4 regions of the Enterobacter sp. PL_is511 genome follow, and region 3 is predicted to be linked to each of the others. Evidence: predicted binding sites of a transcription regulator. Region 3 holds the regulator's gene; each other region holds the start of a gene.
The links. Region 3 encodes CRP, which controls carbon source genes, mostly activating them, when cyclic AMP is high. Its sites were predicted from a motif close to ATGTGANNNNNNTCACAT; they were not measured.

Region 1: the regulator CRP is predicted to act here: its motif matches at 2,044-2,061, upstream of AC0TN7_RS22710 (sugar transporter).
Region 2: the regulator CRP is predicted to act here: its motif matches at 2,090-2,107, upstream of focA (formate transporter FocA).
Region 4: the regulator CRP is predicted to act here: its motif matches at 1,628-1,645, upstream of AC0TN7_RS00615 (CidA/LrgA family protein).

The regions. Positions count from the first base shown of each region.
Region 1 covers NZ_JBVPGP010000024.1:1,490,104-1,493,408, forward strand. Annotated here, with positions in the region: gene AC0TN7_RS22705 (MarC family NAAT transporter) at 19-684, shown strand; gene AC0TN7_RS22710 (sugar transporter) at 772-1,968, opposite strand; gene AC0TN7_RS22715 (PhzF family phenazine biosynthesis protein) at 2,146-2,934, shown strand; gene AC0TN7_RS22720 (PhzF family phenazine biosynthesis protein) at 2,962-3,305, shown strand, end outside.
Region 2 covers NZ_JBVPGP010000024.1:660,339-663,643, forward strand. Annotated here, with positions in the region: gene pflB (formate C-acetyltransferase) at 1-1,122, opposite strand, end outside; gene focA (formate transporter FocA) at 1,174-2,031, opposite strand; gene ycaO (30S ribosomal protein S12 methylthiotransferase accessory factor YcaO) at 2,438-3,305, opposite strand, start outside.
Region 3 covers NZ_JBVPGP010000014.1:148,417-151,721, reverse strand. Annotated here, with positions in the region: gene AC0TN7_RS02655 (phosphoribulokinase) at 31-900, shown strand; gene AC0TN7_RS02650 (OsmC family protein) at 967-1,371, opposite strand; gene crp (cAMP-activated global transcriptional regulator CRP) at 1,683-2,315, shown strand; gene AC0TN7_RS02640 (YccS/YhfK family putative transporter) at 2,373-3,305, shown strand, end outside.
Region 4 covers NZ_JBVPGP010000011.1:1,999-5,303, forward strand. Annotated here, with positions in the region: gene mdtQ (multidrug resistance outer membrane protein MdtQ) at 1-465, opposite strand, end outside; gene dusC (tRNA dihydrouridine(16) synthase DusC) at 594-1,526, opposite strand; gene AC0TN7_RS00615 (CidA/LrgA family protein) at 1,694-2,089, shown strand; gene AC0TN7_RS00620 (CidB/LrgB family autolysis modulator) at 2,086-2,781, shown strand; gene cdd (cytidine deaminase) at 2,911-3,305, shown strand, end outside.

The sequences.
Region 1 (3,305 bases), on a different contig from region 3:
TAAGGACAACAACGCACTATGTTGGATTTAATTAAAGCAATCAGCCTTGGGCTGGTGGTCTTGCTGCCGTTGGCTAACCCGTTAACGACGGTGGCGCTGTTCCTCGGGCTGGCAGGGAATATGAATAGTGCCGAGCGCAACCATCAGTCGATGATGGCCTCGGTGTATGTGTTTGCCATCATGATGGTGGCTTATTACGCCGGACAGGTGGTGATGAATACCTTCGGGATTTCCATCCCGGGCCTGCGTATCGCCGGGGGGCTGATTGTGGCCTTTATTGGTTTCCGCATGCTGTTCCCGGCGCAAAAAGCGCATGAGTCGCCGGAAGCGGCCAGCAAATCGGAAGAGCTGGAAACCGAACCGAGTGCCAATATCGCCTTTGTGCCGATAGCCATGCCGAGCACGGCGGGGCCGGGTACCATAGCGATGATCATCAGCTCCGCGTCGACGGTGCGTGACAGCGCAACCTTCCCGGACTGGGTGCTGACGGTAGCGCCACCGCTGATTTTTGCGATTATCGGTCTTATCGTGTGGGTGTCGCTGCGCAGCTCTGGCGCCATTATGCGCTGGGTAGGCAAGGGCGGTATCGAGGCGATTTCCCGCCTGATGGGCTTCTTACTGGTCTGTATGGGCGTGCAGTTTATTATTAACGGCGTGCTGGAAATTATTAAGACCTATCATTGATGTCTTGCCCGGCGGCGCTTCGCTTGCACGGGCCTACGGGTTTTGTAGGCCGGGTAAGGCGAAGCCGCCACCCGGCACCAACACCCCTCACCCGTGCTGCCCCTGTTCCTCCAGCGCCACCGGCCATTTACGGAATATGAGCACCGACCAGACAAGCGCCACCAGGGCCGGAATAGCCCCCAGATAGCCAATCGCCGACATCGACACGTGCAGTATGACCTGATTTCCCACCAGCGCGCCCGCGCCAATCCCCAGATTGAAAATCCCGGAGAACAGCGACATGGCAACGTCCGTTGCATCCGGCGCCAGGGCCAGCACTTTCACCTGCATGCCCAGACCAATAATCATGATCGCTACGCCCCAGAACAGGCTGAGGATCGCCAGATGGCTTTCACTGCCCGCGGCGGGCATCAGCAGCAGCAGGCAGGCCAGCAGCAGGCCGATGGCGCTGCTCACCAGTAAGGAGGCGTGCCGGTTACCCAGCTTGCCAAACAGCACGCTGCCAATAATGCCCGCGCCGCCGAGGATCAACAGTAAGACGGTGGCAAAGTTGGCGCTAAAGCCCGCCACCACCTGCACAAACGGTTCAATGTAGCTATACGCCGTGTAATGGGCCGTCACCACAATGACGGTCAGCAGGTAGATACTCAGCAGCGCCGGGCGACGCATCAGCAGCGGCAGGCTTTTCAGCGAGCCGGAATGTTCGCTCGGCAGCGCGGGCAGCAGTTTAATCAGACATACCAGCGTAACCAGCGCACCCATACCGATGGCGAAGAAGGTCGTACGCCAGCCGAAGTATTGCCCCACGATGCGGCCAATCGGCAGACCCAGCACCATCGCCAGTGCGGTACCGGTAGCAATCAGGCTCAGCGCCTGCGCGCGTTTCCCTGCCGGCGCCAGGCGAATCGCCAGCGACGCGGTGATCGACCAGAACACCGCATGGGCAAAGGCGATGCCGATGCGGCTCATGACCAGCACCGTAAAATTCCACGCAATAAATGACAGCACGTGGCTCGCAATGAACAAGACAAACAGACCGATCAGCAGCCTGCGCCGCTCCATCTGGCTGGTCAGCAGCATAAACGGCAGGGACATCAGCGCCACTACCCAGGCGTAGATGGTCAACATAATGCCCACCTGAGCCGTTTCCATCTGGAAACTTTCAGCGATGTCAGACAACAGCCCAACCGGAACAAATTCTGTGGTATTAAAAATAAACGCGGCAATGGCCAGCGTGACCACGCGTAGCCACGCAACCCTGCGGGAAACTGTGTTCGTTGTCATAGGGATGTCGGAGATTCGTTGCTGAAAAGAAGAGGAGACGATCTTAAAACGTCAAACGGCGAAAACTCAACCATTATGTGATGCAGATCTCAATATTTACCTTATAAAAGCGGTAGCCGGGAACGCTGTTTTCATTGAATATAAAAGAACAACATAATAAAAACAGGCGGTAAGACAATGCAGGAGATTGATTTTTATCTGGTAGATGCGTTCAGCGATACCTCGTTCGGCGGCAACCCGGCAGCCGTTTGCCCGCTGAAAGCGTGGTTGCCCGATGAGACCTTACTGAAAATGGCGCAGCAGCATAATCAGTCGGAAACGGCTTTTTTCGTCTGCAGTAAAGGGGGCATTGAGCTCCGCTGGTTTACCACGCTCACCGAAGTCAATCTCTGCGGCCACGCTACGCTGGCCGCCGCGCACGTGCTGTTTACCGAGCTGGATTACCCGGATTCGCGGATCCACTTTGAAACCGCCTCTGGCCGCCTGACGGTCAGCCGGGAGGGGGAGTGGATGACGCTGGACTTCCCGGCATGTCCAACCCATGAAGAGACGCCCCCGCCTGAGATGCTCTCGGCGCTGGGTATTAGCCGCTACGTTGAAGCCCGGAAAGGGCGCGCATGGGTCATCGTTCTTGAAAATCGCCAGCAGGTCGAGGCCCTCGCGCCACACTTTTCGGCGATGACGCCGGGCGAGCATAAGGTGAGCGTGACGGCGCGAGGTGAGGGGGAATACGATTTTGTCAGCCGCTTTTTCTCACCGGGCGTTTCCGTCCCGGAGGACCCGGTCACCGGCTCCGCGCACACGATGCTGATCCCGTACTGGAGCGAAAAGCTGGGCAAAACGACGATGTTTGCCCGTCAGGTTTCAGCGCGTGGTGGCGATGTGCGCTGTGAGCTGAAAGGCTCGCGGGTGCTGATGAGCGGACAGGCCACACTTTATCTGAAAGGCACAGTTTTTCTGCGCTAAATAGCCATAACAAGAGAGGAAGAGACAATGCAGGAAATTGATTTTTATCTGGTGGATGCCTTCAGCGACAAAACCTTTGGTGGCAACGCCGCAGCGGTATGTCCTCTGGAAGAGTGGCTGCCGGACGAGACGCTGCTCAAAATGGCGCAGCAGCATAACCAGTCTGAGACCGCCTTTTTCGTCCGTACCGACGGTGGGTTTGAGCTGCGCTGGTTTACCACGCTGGATGAAATTAACCTGTGCGGCCATGCCACGCTTGCCGCCTCGCACGTTATTTTCGAATACCTTGACTATCCGCACACTGAAATCACCTTCACCACGCGCTTCGTGGGCGAGCTGACGGTTAAACGCAGCGGCGACTGGCTGACGCT
Region 2 (3,305 bases), on a different contig from region 3:
AACGGTGATGTTTGGCTCCGGAGAAGGACCCATGGTGTACAGGGTGTTCAGGAAGCGGAAGCTGTTTTTGGTTACCAGAGTACGGCCGTCAACGCCCATACCGCCGATGGATTCAGTTGCCCAGATTGGGTCACCGGAGAACAGCTCATCGTATTCTGGAGTACGCAGGAAGCGAACCATACGCAGTTTCATGACCAGGTGGTCAATCATTTCCTGAGCGTCTTGCTCGGTGATTTTGCCTGCTTTGATATCACGTTCGATGTACGCATCCAGGAAGGTGGATACGCGACCGAAGGACATTGCTGCACCGTTCTGAGACTTAACTGCGGCCAGGTAGCCGAAGTAGGTCCACTGGATAGCTTCCTGAGCGTTGGTAGCAGGACCAGAGATATCGCAGCCATATTTAGCCGCCATCTCTTTGATCTGACCCAGCGCGCGGTGCTGTTCAGCGATTTCTTCACGCAGACGGATAGTCGCTTCCAGGTTTACGCCGTTTTCCAGATCGGACTGCAGAGACACGAACTGAGCGTATTTGTCTTTCATCAGGAAGTCGATACCGTACAGCGCAACGCGACGGTAGTCACCGATGATACGGCCACGGCCATACGCATCTGGCAGACCAGTCAGAACGCCAGATTTACGGCAGTTCAGAATGTCTTTGGTGTAAACATCGAATACACCCTGGTTGTGGGTTTTGCGGTATTCGGTGAAGATTTTTTTCAGCATTGGGTCCAGCTCGCGGTTATACGCTTTGCAGGAACCTTCAACCATTTTGATGCCACCGAACGGGATGATTGCGCGTTTCAGTGGTGCTTCAGTCTGCAGACCAACGATTTTCTCAAGGGCTTTGTTGATATAGCCAGCATCGTGAGAAGTGATGGTGGAAGCAACGGAGGTGTCAAAATCAACTGGCGCGTGAGTGCGGTTTTCCAGTTTAACGCCTTCCATTACGCTGTCCCACAGCTTGGTGGTCGCGTCAGTTGCGCCAGCCAGGAAGGATTCGTCACCTTCATACGGGGTATAGTTTTTCTGAATGAAGTCACGTACGTTTACTTCATTCTGCCAGTCACCTTTCGCAAAACCTTCCCAGGCTGTGGCTAACTTTTCATTAAGCTCGGACATGTAACACCTACCTTCTTAAGTGGATTTTTTATTTACTGCCTGAGAAAACCATCAATGATGATCGTCGCCACGCAGGTAAATGACCCAGTATGTCAACCCAACTAACAGACCCCCACCGATAATGTTCCCGATAGTGACAGGGATCAGGTTATCAGTAATGAAATTCATAATAGTCAGGTGAGAGAAACTTTCCGGGGATGAACCAACTGCGGTCCAGAACTCCGGGCTCGCAAAGTCGCGGATAACAATGCCCATTGGGATCATGAACATATTCGCGATACTGTGCTCAAAGCCGCTGGCAACGAACATCGCAACCGGCAGAACCATAATTAAGGCTTTGTCCATCAGGCTACGACCCGAGTAGCTCATCCATACAGCCAGGCAGACCATCAGGTTAGCGAGGATGCCGAGAGCAACGGCTTCGATAAATGTGTGGTGCATTTTGTGGTCGGCGGTTTGCAGGACGTTAAGGCCCCAGCCACCGTTGGCGGTCATGTACTCGCCAGAAAGCCACATCAACAAAACAAAGAGCAGACAGCCAACCAGGTTACCCACGTAGACGTTAAGCCAGTTACGTGCCAGCTGACCCCAGGTAATTCTTCCGCTGGCCTTGGCCACGACAATCAGCACCGTTGAGGTGAAGAGGTCGGCGCCGCAGATGACGCAGAGAATCAGACCCAGAGAGAAGCAAATGCCGCCAATCAGTTTGGCCATGCCGAAAGGCATTCCGGCTGTACCGGTGGTGGCGGTGATGTAGAAGACGAAAGCGATAGAGATGAACACACCAGCCGTGATCGCCAGATAGAACGTCTTCATCGGGTGTTTCGTTGCTTTATAGACACCCGCTTCTTCGGCAACTTTAGCCATTGCAGCGGGGAGTAAAAGATCAAAAGGGTTGTCAGCTTTCACACTAACTCTCTCTTTATTAAGTCGGCGACGAGATACTAACAAAGCATTATAGAAGAGAAATTGATATAGATCATATCTCGCCTGGCTTATAGGCCCGCAGTGCGTATGGTTTTACGACAAATGCGGAGTAAGTATTTGATTATCCGTATAAAAATAAATTTTAAAAGTTATGAAAAGAGTTGAATTTTTTCGTTCAGCCACCTCTGAAGCAGTTAATTAATATGGAGTATTAACCATAAAAAGTAACAGTAAAGCCCAGATCAATATTATTATATTTACCCGTATTTAACTTTATTATTACAATCAACAATCATTGCCGAAGAAAATAAAAAACGGGGCAATGAAATTGCCCCGTAATATAGCCCAGACGATTGAATACGCCTACTGCTGGTAATGTTATGTGCGCTTATTTTGACCAGTAAGCGGCTTTTGCTTTCTGCAGCTTTTCGTAGGCCTGCAGAAGTGACTGATGCGCCGGGAAGGCTTTCAGATCGCTATCAACAGCCTGCAGGCCATAGAACGGCGCTTCGCCGCTCAGGGCCGCGCTGGCTGCTTCTACGGCTTCAGCGCCGTACATACGCACGAAAGCATTCAGGTATTGCAGCGGTTCGCGATCCTCTTCCTGTGCAAGCAGCAGCAGGGTTTGCAGGCAGCGGTAATAATTGGTGCGCTCGGCAGAGAAGACCGACTGGTTGAATTCCATGGTCCACTCGGTCCAGGCCAGAGCCTGATCCAAATCGCCACCCGCCAGGGCCAGCATTGCTTTCAGCTCACCGATACGCAGGGTATACCAGCCGTTGTCTTTACCGGTCGCCAGACCCAGCAGTTCGCGTACGCGGGTGAAGTCATCGTGGCCTTCTTCGTCCAGTTGAGCGATCAGGTTCAGATAATCTTCTTTCTCCCATTCGCTGCCCGGCAGTGCCAGCAGCGTTTCGCGCAGGTGCGCGCCCATGCTGTTATTCGCCAGCCACAGATCTTCAGCAGGGTAGATGTCGGACATGCCCGGAACAATAATGCGGCACGCGTAGACGCCAAGATGCTCGTAATCGGCAATGTACACTTCCTGATCTTCCGCGTTGAAGATCGCCATCAGCGTAGCGAACTCTTCTTCCGTGGTTCCGGCAAAGCTCCAGTCCACGAACGGATAGTCGGCGTCCTGCTTGAACATATCCCAGGAAATTAAGCCGCTGGAATCGATGAAGTGGGTTTCAAGGTTGGTATGCTCGGCCACTTCTTCATCGTCAAACGTGGGCGGGGTGAAGACGTCGAGATCT
Region 3 (3,305 bases):
TCTTCCACCCTTTTCAGTCAGGGAGTTGCTATGTCTGCCAGACATCCGGTTATTGCCGTTACGGGGTCGAGTGGTGCGGGAACCACCACCACCAGCCTCGCCTTTCGCAAGATTTTCGCCCAGCTGAATCTTCGTGCGGCGGAGGTCGAAGGCGACAGCTTTCACCGCTACACGCGTCCGGAGATGGATATGGCCATCCGTAAAGCGCGCGATCTGGGTAAACACATCAGCTATTTCGGCCCGGAAGCCAATGACTTCGGCCTGCTGGAACAAACCTTTATAGAGTACGGTCAGAGCGGCAAAGGGCAGTCCCGCAAGTATCTGCATACCTATGATGAAGCCGTTCCCTGGAATCAGGTGCCGGGGACGTTCACCCCGTGGCAACCGCTGCCGGAACCCACCGACGTGCTGTTTTACGAAGGATTGCACGGTGGCGTGGTCACTCCTCAACACGACGTGGCGCGCCACGTGGACCTGCTGGTCGGCGTGGTCCCTATCGTTAACCTGGAGTGGATCCAGAAGCTGACGCGCGACATGAGCGAGCGCGGCCATTCACGAGAGGCGGTGATGGACTCGGTGGTGCGCTCCATGGAAGATTACATCAACTTCCTGACACCGCAGTTCTCCCGCACCCATATCAACTTCCAGCGGGTGCCGACGGTGGACACCTCCAACCCGTTTGCCGCCAAAAGTATCCCGTCCCTTGATGAGAGCTTTGTGGTGATCCATTTCCGCAATCTCGAAGGCATTGATTACCCCTGGCTACTGGCCATGCTGCAGGGCTCGTTTATTTCGCACATGAATACGTTAGTCGTGCCGGGCGGAAAAATGGGGCTGGCGATGGAGCTCATCATGACGCCGCTGGTGGAGCGACTGATGGAAGGGAAGCAGATCGCGTGAACATGTTCCCTCTCCCTGTGGGAGAGGGTTAGGGTGAGGGCATCAACACGCACGATGCCCCAATAATTAAGCCTCGATCACTTCATACGAATGCGTGATTTTTACCGCTTTCTCCAGCATTAACGCCACAGAGCAGTACTTCTCCGCAGACAGATCCACCGCACGCGAGACCGCTGCGTCCTTCAACTCTTTACCGGTGACCACAAAGTGCAGATTAATATGGGTGAACAGGCGTGGCGCCTCTTCGCGACGTTCTGACGTGAGTTTAACCTCACAATCCGTCACGTCATGACGACCTTTTTGCAGAATCGACACCACGTCAATGGCGCTGCATCCCCCTGCCGCCATCAGCACCATTTCCATTGGGCTTGGCGCTTTATCGCCGGAGTTACCGTCCATCAAAATCTGGTGTCCTGACGCGGACTCGCCCAGGAACGTTAAACCTTCAACCCATTTCACGCGCGCTTGCATATTCTTAAACTCCAACGTTGCATTTTTGGTGACAGATTACGCGTGCGTTACATTTCTCGCAATGGAAGGCGACCTGCATCATGCTGAAGCGAGACACCAGGAGACACGCGGCGAAAGCTATGCTAAAACACTCTGGATGCTACAGTAATACATTGACGTTACACATGTATGCAGAGGACATCAAACTTTACTGGCTGCGAAACGTTACGGTAGCCGACTTCCCAGGGTATGGGTAAGAATTCGATTGCAACCCCAGAGTCCGGATGCATCTGATGACTCTGGTGACAGCTTATAACAGAGGATAACAGCGCATGGTGCTTGGCAAACCGCAAACAGACCCGACTCTCGAATGGTTCTTGTCTCATTGCCACATTCATAAGTACCCATCAAAGAGCACGCTGATTCACCAGGGTGAAAAAGCGGAAACGTTGTATTACATCGTTAAAGGCTCGGTGGCAGTGCTGATCAAAGATGAAGAAGGGAAAGAGATGATCCTTTCTTATCTGAACCAGGGCGATTTCATCGGTGAACTGGGCCTGTTTGAAGAGGGCCAGGAACGTAGCGCCTGGGTTCGTGCAAAGACAGCATGTGAAGTGGCTGAAATTTCTTACAAGAAGTTCCGTCAGCTGATTCAGGTTAACCCTGACATCCTGATGCGTCTTTCTTCCCAGATGGCGCGCCGTCTGCAGGTCACCTCAGAGAAAGTGGGCAACCTCGCCTTCCTGGACGTGACAGGCCGTATCGCACAGACCCTACTGAACCTGGCGAAACAGCCAGACGCTATGACCCACCCGGACGGCATGCAAATTAAAATTACCCGTCAGGAAATTGGTCAGATCGTCGGTTGCTCCCGTGAAACAGTGGGCCGTATCCTGAAAATGCTGGAAGATCAAAACCTGATCTCTGCCCACGGTAAAACCATCGTGGTTTACGGAACGCGTTAATTCCGCTTAAACGGCGTGCCATCGCAAGGTGTCACGCCGTTTTTGTCTCTACTCCCCATGTGGCGCAGGCTGATCTATCACCCGGAAGTTAACTACGCACTGCGACAAACGCTGGTGTTGTGTCTTCCTGTGGCCATAGGCCTGATCCTCGGACATCTTCAGCAAGGTCTGCTGTTTTCCCTCGTGCCTGCCTGCTGCAACATCGCCGGTCTGGACACGCCGCATAAGCGCTTTTTCAAACGCCTGATTATCGGCGGCTGCCTGTTTGCGGGCTGTAGCCTCGCCGTACAGCTTTTACTGGCTCGTGATATTCCGCTGCCGCTGATCCTGACCGTGCTGGCGATGACCCTCGGCGTCACGGCGGAAATCAGTTCTCTGCACGCCCGCCTGCTTCCCGCGTCGCTGATTGCGGCCATTTTCACGCTGAGCCTCGCCGGGAATATGCCGGTGTGGGAGCCGCTGCTGATCTACGCCCTGGGGACATTATGGTACGGCCTGTTTAACTGGTTCTGGTTCTGGCTGTGGCGGGAGCAGCCGCTGCGTGAATCCCTGAGCCTGCTCTATGTGCAGCTTGCGGATTACTGCGAAGCCAAATACACCCTGCTGACCCAGCATACCGATCCGGAAAAATCCTTACCGCCCCTGCTGACGCGCCAGCAGAAGGTGGTGGATCTGATAAGCCAGTGCTATCAGCAGCTGCATATGCTCGCCGCCAACAAGAACCACGAATACAAACGGCTGCTGCGCACCTTCCAGGTAGGCCTGGATCTGCAGGAGCATATCTCCGTAAGCCTGCACCATCCGCAGGAGGTGCAAAAGCTGGTCGAGCGCAGCCACGCCGAAGCGGTGATCCGCTGGAACGCGCAGACCGTCTCGGCACGTCTGCGGGTGCTGGCAGACGATATTCTTTACCACCGCTACCCCACACGCTTTAACATGGAAAAACAGCTGGGCGCGCTGGAGAAAATCGCCCGTCAGCATCCGGATAAC
Region 4 (3,305 bases), on a different contig from region 3:
GCGATTTTTACCCCACAGATCGAGATCCCAGCCTGCGGTCAGGCCAAAGGTGCCGTTGGTGTACCACGGCCCGGTGGTCCCTGCCGCCGGGTCGGTAATGGCAAAGGGTCCCATCAGCCCTTCGGCGGACATTTTCTGACGTTCCGCATCGGCGGAAAAATCAATTTGCGGGCCGTCGGCAGCCATAGTGGCTTTTGCCTGGGCTTCGGCAAGCGTAATCCGCTGACGGGCAATCTGCATATCCGGCGCATCGCTTAATGCTTTCGCAATAAGCCCGTTAAGCTGGGGATCGTTATACGCCTTCCACCACGCATTTTTCGGCCAGTCGGTATAATGCAATGAGGTATTCACAGACTTGGCGGCCGGTTGTGTATTTAGCGGAGAGACGGTGGAATGTTCAGGTGCGCAGGCTGCCAGAATTAATGCAAAGGGGACACTCAGAGATAAAATAAGAGAACGTTTCATTACGCCATATACTCAAAAAATAAAGGCGAAAAATACGCTTGATACTATTTATTTTTTTAGTAATGCGTGGCAATCCGTAAATTGTTATACATTTACATAATCAGAAAATTATTCACCAAATGAATAAATTACTTTGACTGAATAACCCGTGCAATATCAGAGGACGTCTGTAATGTACGAATCTCCTGAAATAACCCCAGCGCTTCATCGTACTCTTTACGTAAATAACTCAGCCACTGCTTAATTCGCGCGACGTGATACAAACCGGTGTCCCCCTGCTTTTCCAGACGACTGTATTTTTGCAGCAGCGTGACGACGTCTGCCCACGGCATCCGCGGTTCGTTATATTTCACCACCCGGCTGAGGTTCGGCACATTCAGTGCGCCGCGGCCAATCATGACCGCATCGCAGCCGGTGGCCTGCAGACAGGCCTGCGCGCTCTCGTAGTCCCAGATTTCGCCGTTGGCGATCACCGGAATGGTGAGGCGTTTGCGGATCTCACCGATCGCCTGCCAGTTAATGCGATCGGCTTTGTAGCCATCTTCTTTGGTACGGCCATGCACCACCAGCTCGGTGGCCCCGGCCTGCTGCACCGCATCGGCGATTTCAAACTGCCGCGCGTCGCTGTCCCACCCCAGGCGCACCTTAACCGTCACCGGCAAATGCGAAGGCACGGCCTCACGCATGGCTTTCGCGCCGCGATAAATCAGCTCAGGATCTTTCAGCAAGGTCGCCCCGCCGCCGCTGCCGTTGACCAGCTTCGACGGGCAGCCGCAGTTGAGATCCACCCCGTAAGAGCCCAGCTCAACCGCGCGGGCGGCGTTTTCCGCCAGCCATTCGGGATACTGGCCGAGCAGCTGAATACGCACCAGCGTGCCGGAAGAGGTCCGGCTCTGGTTGTGCAGCTCGGGGCACAGGCGGAAGAAGGATTTTACCGGCAACAACATATCGACCACGCGCAGAAACTCCGTCACGCAGAGATCGTAATCGTTCACCTCGGTCAGAAGCTCGCGCACGAGGGAGTCGAGCACGCCTTCCATTGGGGCCAGTAAAACACGCATAGCAGTACCTGTGAAAAAAGACGCGCTATAGTATCTGCTCTGTATGTGTGTGGAAAGCTCGGCGTTCCATTCCGGAATGTCTGGTATGCTCAAAATTCATGATGTGATCCATGGCACATTTTTAGGTTTAATTGTATGATGAATGCGTTTCAGCAAGGACTATCACCATGAGCAAATCATTGAACATTATCTGGCAATATCTGCGCGCATTCGTCCTGATTTACGCCTGCCTGTATGCCGGGATTTTCATCGCGTCGCTGCTGCCCATCACCATCCCCGGCAGCATTATCGGCATGCTGATCCTCTTCGTGTTGCTGGCGCTGCAAATCCTGCCCGCAAAGTGGGTCAACCCCGGCTGCTTCGTCCTTATTCGCTATATGGCGCTGCTTTTCGTGCCTATCGGCGTCGGGGTCATGCAGTATTTTGATTTGCTCAAAGCCCAGTTCGGCCCGATTGTGGTCTCCTGCGCGGTCAGTACGCTGGTGGTTTTCCTGGTGGTGAGCTGGAGTTCACATCTGGTGCATGGCGAACGTAACGTGATTGGGGAGAAAACAAAAAAATGATGGACAATATCTGGTGGTCCCTGCCGCTCACCCTTGCAGTCTTTTTCGCCGCACGTAAGCTTGCCGCGCGTTTCAAAATGCCGTTGCTGAACCCGCTGCTGGTGGCGATGGTGGTGATTATTCCGTTCCTGCTGCTCACCGGCATTCCTTACGAACGCTACTTTGCCGGCAGCAAAATCTTAAACGACCTGCTGCAGCCCGCCGTCGTGGCGCTCGCCTTTCCTTTATATGAGCAACTGCACCAGATCCGCGCCCGCTGGAAATCCATCATTACCATCTGTTTTGTCGGGAGCCTGGTGGCGATGATCACCGGTACGTCGGTGGCGCTGATGATGGGTGCCTCGCCGCAGATTGCCGCCTCTATTCTGCCAAAATCGGTGACCACGCCTATCGCGATGGCGGTTGGGGGCAGCCTCGGCGGTATTCCGGCCATCAGCGCGATGTGCGTCATTTTCGTCGGTATTCTAGGCGCGGTGTTTGGCCACACCCTGCTGAACGCGATGCGTATTCATACTAAAGCGGCACGGGGGCTGTCGATGGGCACCGCCTCCCACGCGCTGGGCACGGCCCGCTGCGCGGAGCTGGATTATCAGGAAGGGGCGTTTAGCTCCCTGGCGCTGGTGATCTGCGGGATTATTACCTCCCTGCTGGCCCCATTCATTTTCCCGCTGATTCTGGCGGTGATGGGCTAAAATTTGCGATGCGTCGCGCAAATTTCATTTTGATTTCATAAGTTGCATACATAATGAGAAGCGGATCACATATAAAGCCCTGACGGCTCCGTAAACTACCGATCCATTAACCTTTATGAGGCAAACGCCATGCACCCACGTTTTCAAGCTGCTTTCGCCCAGCTTGCAGAGAATTTGCAGTCAGCCCTTGCTCCCGTTCTGGCAGATGCACACTTCCCCGCCCTGCTGACCGCGGAGCAGGTCACGATGCTGAAACAGGCAACGGGACTGGATGAAGACGCGCTGGCTTTCGCACTGCTTCCTCTGGCTGCTGCCTGCGCGCGGGCCGATCTCTCCCACTTCAACGTCGGGGCCATTGCGCGGGGCGTCAGCGGCACCTGGTACTTCGGCGGCAACATGGAGTTCCTGGGCGCAACCATGCAGCAGACCGTTCACGCCGAGCAGAGCGCCATCAGCCACGCCTGGCTGCGCGGTGAAAAAGCCCTGAGCGCCATTACCGTTAACTACACCCCCTGCGGCCACTG